2 regions of the Synechococcus sp. MIT S9452 genome follow, and region 1 is predicted to be linked to the other one. Evidence: predicted binding sites of a transcription regulator. Region 1 holds the regulator's gene; the other holds the start of a gene.
The links. Region 1 encodes NtcA, which controls nitrogen genes in cyanobacteria. Its sites were predicted from a motif close to GTANCNNNNGNTAC; they were not measured.
Positions count from the first base shown of each region.

Region 2: the regulator NtcA is predicted to act here: its motif matches at 1,559-1,572, upstream of SIB46_RS08745 (molybdenum cofactor guanylyltransferase).

Region 1 covers NZ_CP138956.1:1,786,750-1,791,164, reverse strand. The annotation lists gene pth (aminoacyl-tRNA hydrolase) at 1-173, shown strand, start outside; gene SIB46_RS09455 (DUF3146 family protein) at 176-421, shown strand; gene SIB46_RS09450 (resolvase) at 399-824, opposite strand; gene SIB46_RS09445 (DUF3084 domain-containing protein) at 821-1,945, opposite strand; gene ntcA (global nitrogen regulator NtcA) at 2,008-2,682, opposite strand; gene SIB46_RS09435 (cob(I)yrinic acid a,c-diamide adenosyltransferase) at 2,863-3,405, shown strand; gene dcd (dCTP deaminase) at 3,399-3,992, shown strand; gene thyX (FAD-dependent thymidylate synthase) at 3,996-4,415, opposite strand, start outside.
Region 2 covers NZ_CP138956.1:1,658,789-1,663,203, forward strand. The annotation lists gene moaA (GTP 3',8-cyclase MoaA) at 1-919, opposite strand, end outside; gene SIB46_RS08745 (molybdenum cofactor guanylyltransferase) at 894-1,484, opposite strand; gene SIB46_RS08750 (NarK family nitrate/nitrite MFS transporter) at 1,694-3,253, shown strand; gene SIB46_RS08755 (molybdopterin oxidoreductase family protein) at 3,319-4,415, shown strand, end outside.

The DNA.
Region 1 (4,415 bases):
AAGAGCGCAAGCAACGCACGGTGGGGCACGTCCTGGGCAACTTCCACACGGCGGAACGTCCCTTACTCGATGAGGTGCTGCAGGAGGTGGAGCACGGCATCGGCCTGATCCAACGCCAAGGCTTTGAGCGCGCGGGCAACCGGATCAACAGCTTTCGGCCCGACGCCGCCTGACCATGGCCCGCCTGCCCAGCACCACAGCCCACTTGCGGGTTCTGCAGCAGAGCTTCAGCGAGCAGATGGTGGAAGGGGAAGTGGCCGCTGGTGGTTTTCGCTGGCACTTCGACCGCGGCGAACTGGTGGTGGAGCCATCCCTGGGGCGAGCGCTGATTCAAGACGCCCTGCTGCGGTTTTTGGTCAAAAGCGACTACACGCTGGAAGCCGGCGGTGATTACTGCTTCACGGTGCGGGCAGCCTTTTAAAGCGTGCCCCCAGGTGGGCCTCGAGCAACACCAAGGCCGCCAAATCATCCACCGGTCTGGGCGGCAACCGCAGCCCGCGAGGCAGCAGCCGCTGCCAACCCCTGGCAGGCAACAACTGCCAATAGCGCTCACGCGCCGCCAAGGTGCTGCCCGCCTCCGGCTGCAACACCACCGGCACAGCCGGCTCCAGCTCAGCCAAGGCCTGCTGCCATGGGCCGCTGGCGGTGCCATCGCCGAGCACCACAGCTTGCAAGGGGGCTTGGTGTTGCCAGTGCTGCAACCAATCCCAGGCCTCCCTGGGGGAGCAGATCAGTAGATCAACCAGCTCTGCTCCAGTGGCATCGGTGCGCACCAGCCCGCATTTCTGGCGCCCTGGATCCAGCGCTGCCCAGCCGCCACTCATGAAGGGGCCAAACCCTTGGCGCGCACGGTTACAGCAATGGGATCGAGGCTGTCGGTATCGCGCGCAGCCACCACCTCCAGGCGCACCGGCTGGTTGCCTTGACGCTCTACCAATTGGGCGGCCAGAGCGTTGAGGGCGTCTTGATCCACCTGCAGCCGTGGGTTCAGGGCGCCACGGCGCTGGCTTTCGTTGCGGGCCGCGGCCAAAAGCAGATTGAGCCGTGCAAACACCTGTTTTTGAGCCCGTTGCTCAGGGTCCAAGCTGAGGCTGGCCAGCACTTGGCCCGCTTCCAGCACCTGCCGGCTGCGGCGCACATCGGCAAAGGCGAGCACCTGCTTCTCACCACGCAGCACATTGCCCGCCGAGTGAATGCTGATCACCCAGGGGCCGCCGCTGCGCAAGGCCTTCTCCACCTTGATCACCTCACTGCGGGGGATCAACAGCAATTGCTGCTCAGGCTTTTGCCCAGGGAGAACCCGCTGATACGCCTGCACATTGGCCTGACGCAACACATCTTCGGTGGCCTGGCGCGCCAACTCAGGATTAGGGATCGCCACCTTGGCCATGGTGAGCGGCTGGCCGGTGCTGAGCACCACATCACCGCTGCGCAAATCCAAAACATTGCGCTCCAGCTGGCGCAATTCCTGTTGGCTGCGGCGGGTGCGTTGCTGCAACTGGCGCAGCTCCTCATCGCGGGCCGCCACGTCTTGGCCCAGCCGGTCGCGCTCAGCCTCTAACTCTTGGCGCTGCTTTTTTAAAGGCGCCAGCTGCTGCTCGGCCGCAGCCCGCTCCGATCGCGCCTGGGCTAGTTCGGCTTGATTTTGATCGAGCTGCTTAAGGCTCAGCTGCAGCGACTTGCGGGAAGAACGCAAACGCGTTTCCAGCTCATCGAGCTGAAAAAGGCCCACCCGCAGGCGTTCACTGACGGCCACCATCAACCCCAGGGTGAGGGCACTAATCAAGCTGCCGGTGAGCACCGTGATCACCACAGCCGTGCGGCGTGGCCTCATCTGAAACAAGCTCAGCCGCGCTTTGCCGATGCGGCTGCCAAGGCGGTCGCCAAGCGTCGACAGCACTCCCCCGAGTACCAGAACGGCCAGGATCAGCAGCCAGCCGCTCACAGCGCCAGAAGAACAGTGGGGTCAGTATCGCTGAGGCCTTAGGCGAGCGTTTCCAGCAACGGTCAGCTGAACCGTTTGGCCAAGGCAATGGGGTCGAACACGGTGATGCGCTTGCGCTCAATCTCCAGCAAACCAGCAGAGCGCAAATCCCCCAGCAAACGGGTGATCGTGACCCGCGTGGAGCCAATCGCTTCAGCGATCGCCTGGTGCGAGAGCTTCAAGTCGATGGTGATGCCCTGACTAGAGGGCACCCCAAAGTCGCGGCAGAGCACCAGTAGAAAACTCACCAAGCGCGATGACATGTCGCGGTGGGTAAGCGTTTCGATCATGGTTTCGGTCTGCAGGATTCGCGAGGACAGGCCCTGCAAGAGCAACAAACCAACCCGTGCGTCCTGCTCAATGGCCCGGCGCACGGAGCTGGCCGGAGCGCTGAGCATCTCAACGCGCGTGAAGGCAACCGAGTGATAGAAGCGATCGGACTTCTGGCCGGTTAACAGGGACAGCACACCAAAAATGCTGTTCTCCCGCAACAAGGCCACGGTGATCTCTTCACCGGATTCATAAACGCGGGAAAGGCGCACAGCCCCGCGGCGCAGCAGATACATGCGCTCGGCGGGATCACCTGGGAAAAAGATTGTCTTACCGCGCTCAACCGACTCAGCAGCACTGCCAGCAAGCGAGCGCATCACCTCTTGCAAGGTGGGCTGGGGATTGGGCGCTGGCGAAACGCTGACCATGAAGCGCGTACCGGTTCATGGAAGGTAAAGAGCCGGCTTGACAGTGCTTGTAGCAATAAACACCGTCCGGGCTGGACGGGATCACCAGTAGTACAGACATTCACACTACTGGTGGTGCCAGTCACTTGATTCGCCGTTTTTCGCCGCTACATTCAGGAGCAACCCCGCTTTGGACGGCCCATGCTCAGCCGCGTTGCTGAACGACACCACAGGCCGTCCACAGCACCATTGCGGCTGCTGGTTCGCGAGCCGGAAGGGCTGCTGCAGGTGCACACCGCCAGCTTTCGCGGCAGTTTTGCCAGCGTGTTCAGCGAAGCTCTGCGCTCAGCGGGCTTGGGCAGCCGCGTGCTGATTTGCCAATTCCTGCGCGGCGGCGTTGATCAAGGTCCCCACCAACCCGTGCAGATGTGCGGACGCTTGAGCTGGCTGCGCCCAGCGGTGAACAGCTGCCTGCAGGCCGACCACAGCGACGAAGACAAGCAAGCTGTACGAGAGCTGTGGCAAGAAACCCAGCGCCAAATCCTCGAAGAAGCTCCCGATCTTGTGGTTCTTGATGAGCTGGGGCTGGCGTTGGATTACGGCTTATTGGATGCCAATGCTGTGATCAGCACTCTGGAGACCCGCCCGGGACGAATGGATGTGATCCTGACCGGACCTGCCGTGCCCGAGCCTGTGATGGCGATGGCCGATCAAGTCACCGAATTGCGCCGCGACCGATGCTGAAAAACGATCGCTGGATCAACGAACAGGCTGAGCATGGGCTGCTGGAACCATTCCAGCCCACCTTGGTGCGCCATCTCGATCCTGAAAACCGCAGCGGCGCGGTGCTCAGTTTTGGTTGCTCGTCCTATGGCTACGACCTGCGCCTATCGCCCCAGGAATTTCTGATCTTCCGCCACGTGCCCGGCACGGTGATGAACCCCAAGCGGTTTAATCCCGCCAATCTTGAGCCCGCTCCCATGCAGAGCGATGAGGACGGCAGTTACTTCATCCTCCCGGCCCATTCCTATGGGCTTGGTGTTGCCCTCGAAAAGATGAAGGTGCCCGAGAACATCACCGTGATCTGCCTGGGCAAGAGCACCTATGCCCGCCTCGGCATCATCGTGAACACCACCCCGGCTGAAGCCGGTTGGGAAGGCCACCTCACCTTGGAGTTCAGCAACAGCTCCGGTGCTGACTGCCGCATCTATGCCAACGAAGGCATCTGCCAGCTGCTGTTCTTTGAAGGTGATCCCTGCGACACCACCTACAAAGACCGCTCCGGCAAATACCAGCACCAACCCGAGCGCGTCACCTTGGCGCGGATCTGATCCTTAGGGCGCCAATCGCGCCTTGTGAAGGCGACTCTTCTCATACCAAGCGGCAATCTCAGGGGCCCACTGCACCATGTGGGGCCACATCAGATCGCACATCTGGCGAATCTCTTCTTGGGCGTCGAGCTTGGCGCGTAGATCCATGAAATGCAGGAACGCCCGAAGGGTGAAGCTCACCACAAAGTGCTGGCGGTAGTCGAACGGCAAGATGCCGCGGGCGTGCTCTTCGGCAAAACCCGCTTCCAGCATTTCGGCATACCGCTGGGCTGAGCGGCGGCAATGCTCGAGGTCTTTGGCCCGTTCCGCCTCGGTGTATTGATACTTCTTGCCCTGGCGATCGCTATAGCTGCCAACAGGGCGCAGATAGAACACGTCTTCCAAATCCAGCTCACCTTTGGCCGCACGGCAAATCCGATCGCC
Region 2 (4,415 bases), 130 kb from region 1:
CTGGGGCGAGGAATGGGCGCAGGTCATGGCCCTGCTCGGCAAACAGGCAGGTGTAGGCCATGCCTTCAGCGGTGATCCGTAGGCGGTTGCAGTCGCCGCAGAAGGGTTGGCTTATTGAAGCCACTGCCGCCACGTGCCCTGCGCCATCGCGGTAACGCCAGCGGCTGGCGGTGCCGTGTTGGGGCCGGCCTAACGGTTCTAGTGGCCAGCGCTGTTGCAGTTGGCTGAGGAGTTCGCTCGCCGGCACCACCTCTGCTGCTGACCAGCCGTTGCGGTTGCCCACATCCATGTATTCGATTAGCCGCAGCTCCACGTTCTGCTGGCGCGCCAATTCGGCCAGGGGAAGTAGCTGATCGTCGTTGCGGCCGCGCTGGATGACGCTGTTGATCTTGATGGCGCCGGATTCGGCGTGGAAGCCAGCGGCTTTGGCTGCAGCAATGCCTTGCAGCACGCGTTGCAGTAGCTGTTCGCCATGGCGCTCGCCCCCTTGCAGGCCGGCCATGCGGCTCACGCTGGCCCCGGTGGCCCCATCGAGGCTGATGGTGATGCGATCCAGGCCCGCTTGTTTGAGTTGCTCGGCTCGGCAACCGTCCAGCAGCGTGCCATTGGTGGTTAGGGCCACCTCCTGCAGATGATGCAACGGGTCGTGGCGGCTGTTGCGGCCCTGCTGAATCGTTTGCAGCAGCTCATCCAATTCAGGGGCGAGTAGCGGTTCTCCGCCCGTGAGCCGCAGGGTGGTCAGGCCCAGTTCGCAGCAGGCACGGATCAGCTGCAGCCGTTGGTGCAGCGAAAGACGGCTGTCTTCGCCGCCATCGGGTTGGCAGTAGGGACAAGACAAATTGCAGCGGGCCGTCAGCGACAGCCGCAACACCCCCAAGGGCCTGTTGTGTTGATCAATCAATCGCCCTGGAGTCGTCATTGGGGTGATTGCAGTTGCGCAGTTGCCCTGGCGGCAGGCTCACGGCTCGGTAGGGGATTTGCTCGAGCCAGGCCATCCAACTGTTCTGACCGGCGGCGAGTGTTTCCAGCATGGATTGGCGTTGTTTGCTTCCGCCCGGATAAATGCCCAGCAGGGGCTGCAGGCGTTCGCCGTCGTGGGCTACGGCTGCTGCAGTGGGTTGCTGCTGCCAGCTGCTGATGAGTTGCTGTAAGCCATCAGCCTGCAGATCGGGCATGTCCACTGGTGCGATCAGCAGGGCTTGCTGCTGATCGGCGGGAAACACCGGTGCAATGGCTTGAAGCGGGCCTGCCCCTGGTGTGGCATCGCGCTGCACGCTGACCCCTTGGCTTGTTTGCAGTAGCTGTTCATGGCTGGGGTGGATGGTGAGCACCAGCACCGGGAGATCCAGGCTGTTGAGCAGGCCCGTGATGTGCTCCAACCAGGTGCCACCAGCGGCATGGGGAAGTAAGGCCTTGTCGCGGCCCATGCGCCGGCTGACCCCACCGCTAAGAACAACAGCCTGCAGTGCGATTTTGGTAGCCATCACAACAGTTTGATGGTCAACACTTCGCGGGTCCTGGTGAAAACGTTCGGCATGAACTGCTTGATGTTTACTTTGTATCATTAAGTACTTTTAAGAGACCCCCAAGCTGATCCAATAGCGGGGTGGGCGACTTGTTTTGGTAACGCCCTAAATCCGCTGCCCGAGCGTTCCATTTTGAGCTCAGGGTCTGTTTATTCACCTTGACTCTCATGCTTGGCGACATTTGGTCGTTCCAGGGGAGATATCGCACGCTGCATCTCACCTGGTTCGCCTTTTTTCTCACATTTGTTGTTTGGTTCAACCTGGCTCCCCTCGCCACCACGGTGAAGGCTGACCTGGGTTTGACCGTTGGCCAAATCCGCACCGTGGCGATCTGCAACGTTGCGCTCACTATCCCGGCGCGTGTGCTGATCGGGATGCTTCTCGACAAATTCGGTCCACGGCTGACCTACTCCACCTTGCTGGTGTTTTCGGTCATCCCTTGTTTGATGTTTGCGTCCGCGCAAGATTTCAACCAGTTGGTGGTGTCTCGCCTGCTGCTTTCCATCGTTGGTGCTGGCTTTGTGATCGGCATCCGCATGGTGGCCGAATGGTTCCCGCCCAAAGAAATCGGTTTGGCTGAGGGCATCTATGGCGGTTGGGGCAACTTTGGCTCCGCATTCTCTGCCTTGGCTCTGGTTGGTGTGGCCGGTTGGCTGTCCTTCTCAGGTGGTTTTGAGCTGCCCACCGGTGCGGTCTTGAACTGGCGCGGTGCCATTGCCCTAACCGGCATCATCTCGGCTGTTTATGGCGTTATTTATTACTGCAACGTCAGTGATACTCCGCCTGGGAAGGTGTATCAGCGTCCCGAAAAAACAGCTGGTCTTGAAGTCACCTCCATGCGTGATTTCTGGGGTTTGCTTGGCATGAATGTGCCTTTCGCGGCCATTCTTTGTGTTCTCTGCTGGCGCCTTCAGAAGGTTGGATTCCTCAATGCTTCCACCTATCCATTGGCTCTCTTGGCAGTTTTGGTGTGGTTTGCCTTCCAGACCTGGGGGATCGTTCGCACCAACCGTGAGCTGATCATGGGCACCAAGGAATATCCCAAGGAAGATCGCTACGAGTTCAAACAGGTGGCGATCCTTGAGCTCACCTACATCGTCAACTTTGGTTCTGAACTGGCGGTGGTCTCGATGCTGCCCACCTTCTTTGAAACCACCTTTGACCTGCCCAAGGCCACCGCTGGAATTCTGGCCTCTTGCTTTGCTTTTGTGAATCTGGTGGCCCGCCCTGCAGGTGGCTTGATCTCCGATCGCCTGGGGTCCCGTAAAAACACCATGGGCTTCCTCACCTTCGGCTTAGGTGTTGGTTATCTGATCATGAGCATGATCAAGCCCGGCACCTTCACCGGTTCCACCGGCATTGCTGTTGCTGTGTTGATCACGATGCTGGCCTCCTTCTTTGTTCAGGCCGGTGAAGGAGCCACCTTTGCTTTGGTGCCTCTGGTGAAGCGTCGCGTCACCGGCCAGGTGGCTGGTTTGGTGGGCGCCTACGGCAACGTTGGCGCCGTGACATACCTCACCATCTTCAGCTTGCTGCCCATGTGGATGGGTGGTGGCGCTGAGCCCACACCTGAGATCATTGCTTCCTCCAACAGTGCCTTCTTCCAGGTGCTCGGTGTGGCTGGTCTGGTTGTGGCCTTCTTCTGCTTCTTCTTCCTCAAAGAGCCCAAGGGTTCCTTTGCGGAACTGCATGAAGGTGAGGCTGCTCAAGTTCAGCCTGCTTCCTAAGCAGTTGCTAGTTCGTGCCCAGGGTCGAAAGATCCTGGGCTTTTTGTTTTTTAAAAGCGCTTGCCGTGGCTGATTCGGTAACCAGTCAGTGTCCCTACTGCGGGGTTGGCTGCGGTTTGGAATTGCTGCCTCCCGCGCAACCGGGCAGGCCCGTTCGTCGTGATGGCGAGGGCCATCCCATGTGGTCCGCCCGTGGTGATCGTGCCCATCCCTCAAGCCAGGGCCAGGTCTGCATCAAAGGGGCCACGGTTGGCGAGACCTTGGCGGGTGGACGACTCAGTCAGCCCCTGTATCGCTCCTCACTGGAGGATCCGTTCGAGCCCATCACCTGGGACAACGCCTTTGATCTCTTGGCTGGACGTATCCGCAGCACCCTGGCGAGCAAAGGTCCTGGGGCGATTGCGATGTATGGCTCCGGCCAGTTCCACACTGAGGACTATTACCTGGCGCAGAAGCTCTTAAAAGGCGCCATTGGTTCCAACAATTTCGATGCGAACTCGCGCTTGTGCATGAGTTCCGCGGTGGCTGGCTACACCCGCAGCCTTGGTTCTGATGGCCCGCCGTGCTGTTACGAGGATCTCGATCACTGTTCGGTGGCCTTTCTGATTGGCACCAACACAGCTGAATGCCATCCAGTGCTGTTCCAGCGCTTGTTGAAGCGCAAAAAGAAAGATCCCAAGGGCCTCACGATTGTGGTGGTGGATCCAAGGGCGACGGAAACAGCCAAGATCGCTGACCATCACTTGGCGATTGCACCAGGGACAGACCTGATGCTGCTGCACGGATTGGCGCGCTTGATCCTCAAAGATGCTGGCTTCAATGCCGACTTCATCGATGAGGCCACCGAGGGCTTTGCCGCGTTCTCTCAGGCGGTGGAGTCCTGGACCCCGCGGCGGGTGGCTGAGGCCTGCGGCATCACTGAAAAGCAACTCAGGGCGGTGGCCCGGTTGTGGTGCCGCAAACCAGCGGTTCTGAGTTTGTGGTCGATGGGCGTCAACCAGCGCCGTGAGGGCACGGCAGTCGTTGGCGGTTTAATCAACCTGCATCTGCTCACCGGTCAGATCGGCCATGCCGGAGCTGGACCGTTTTCCTTGACCGGCCAACCCAACGCCATGGGTGGCCGCGAAGCCGGCGGCTTGGCCCATCTGCTGCCCGGTTATCG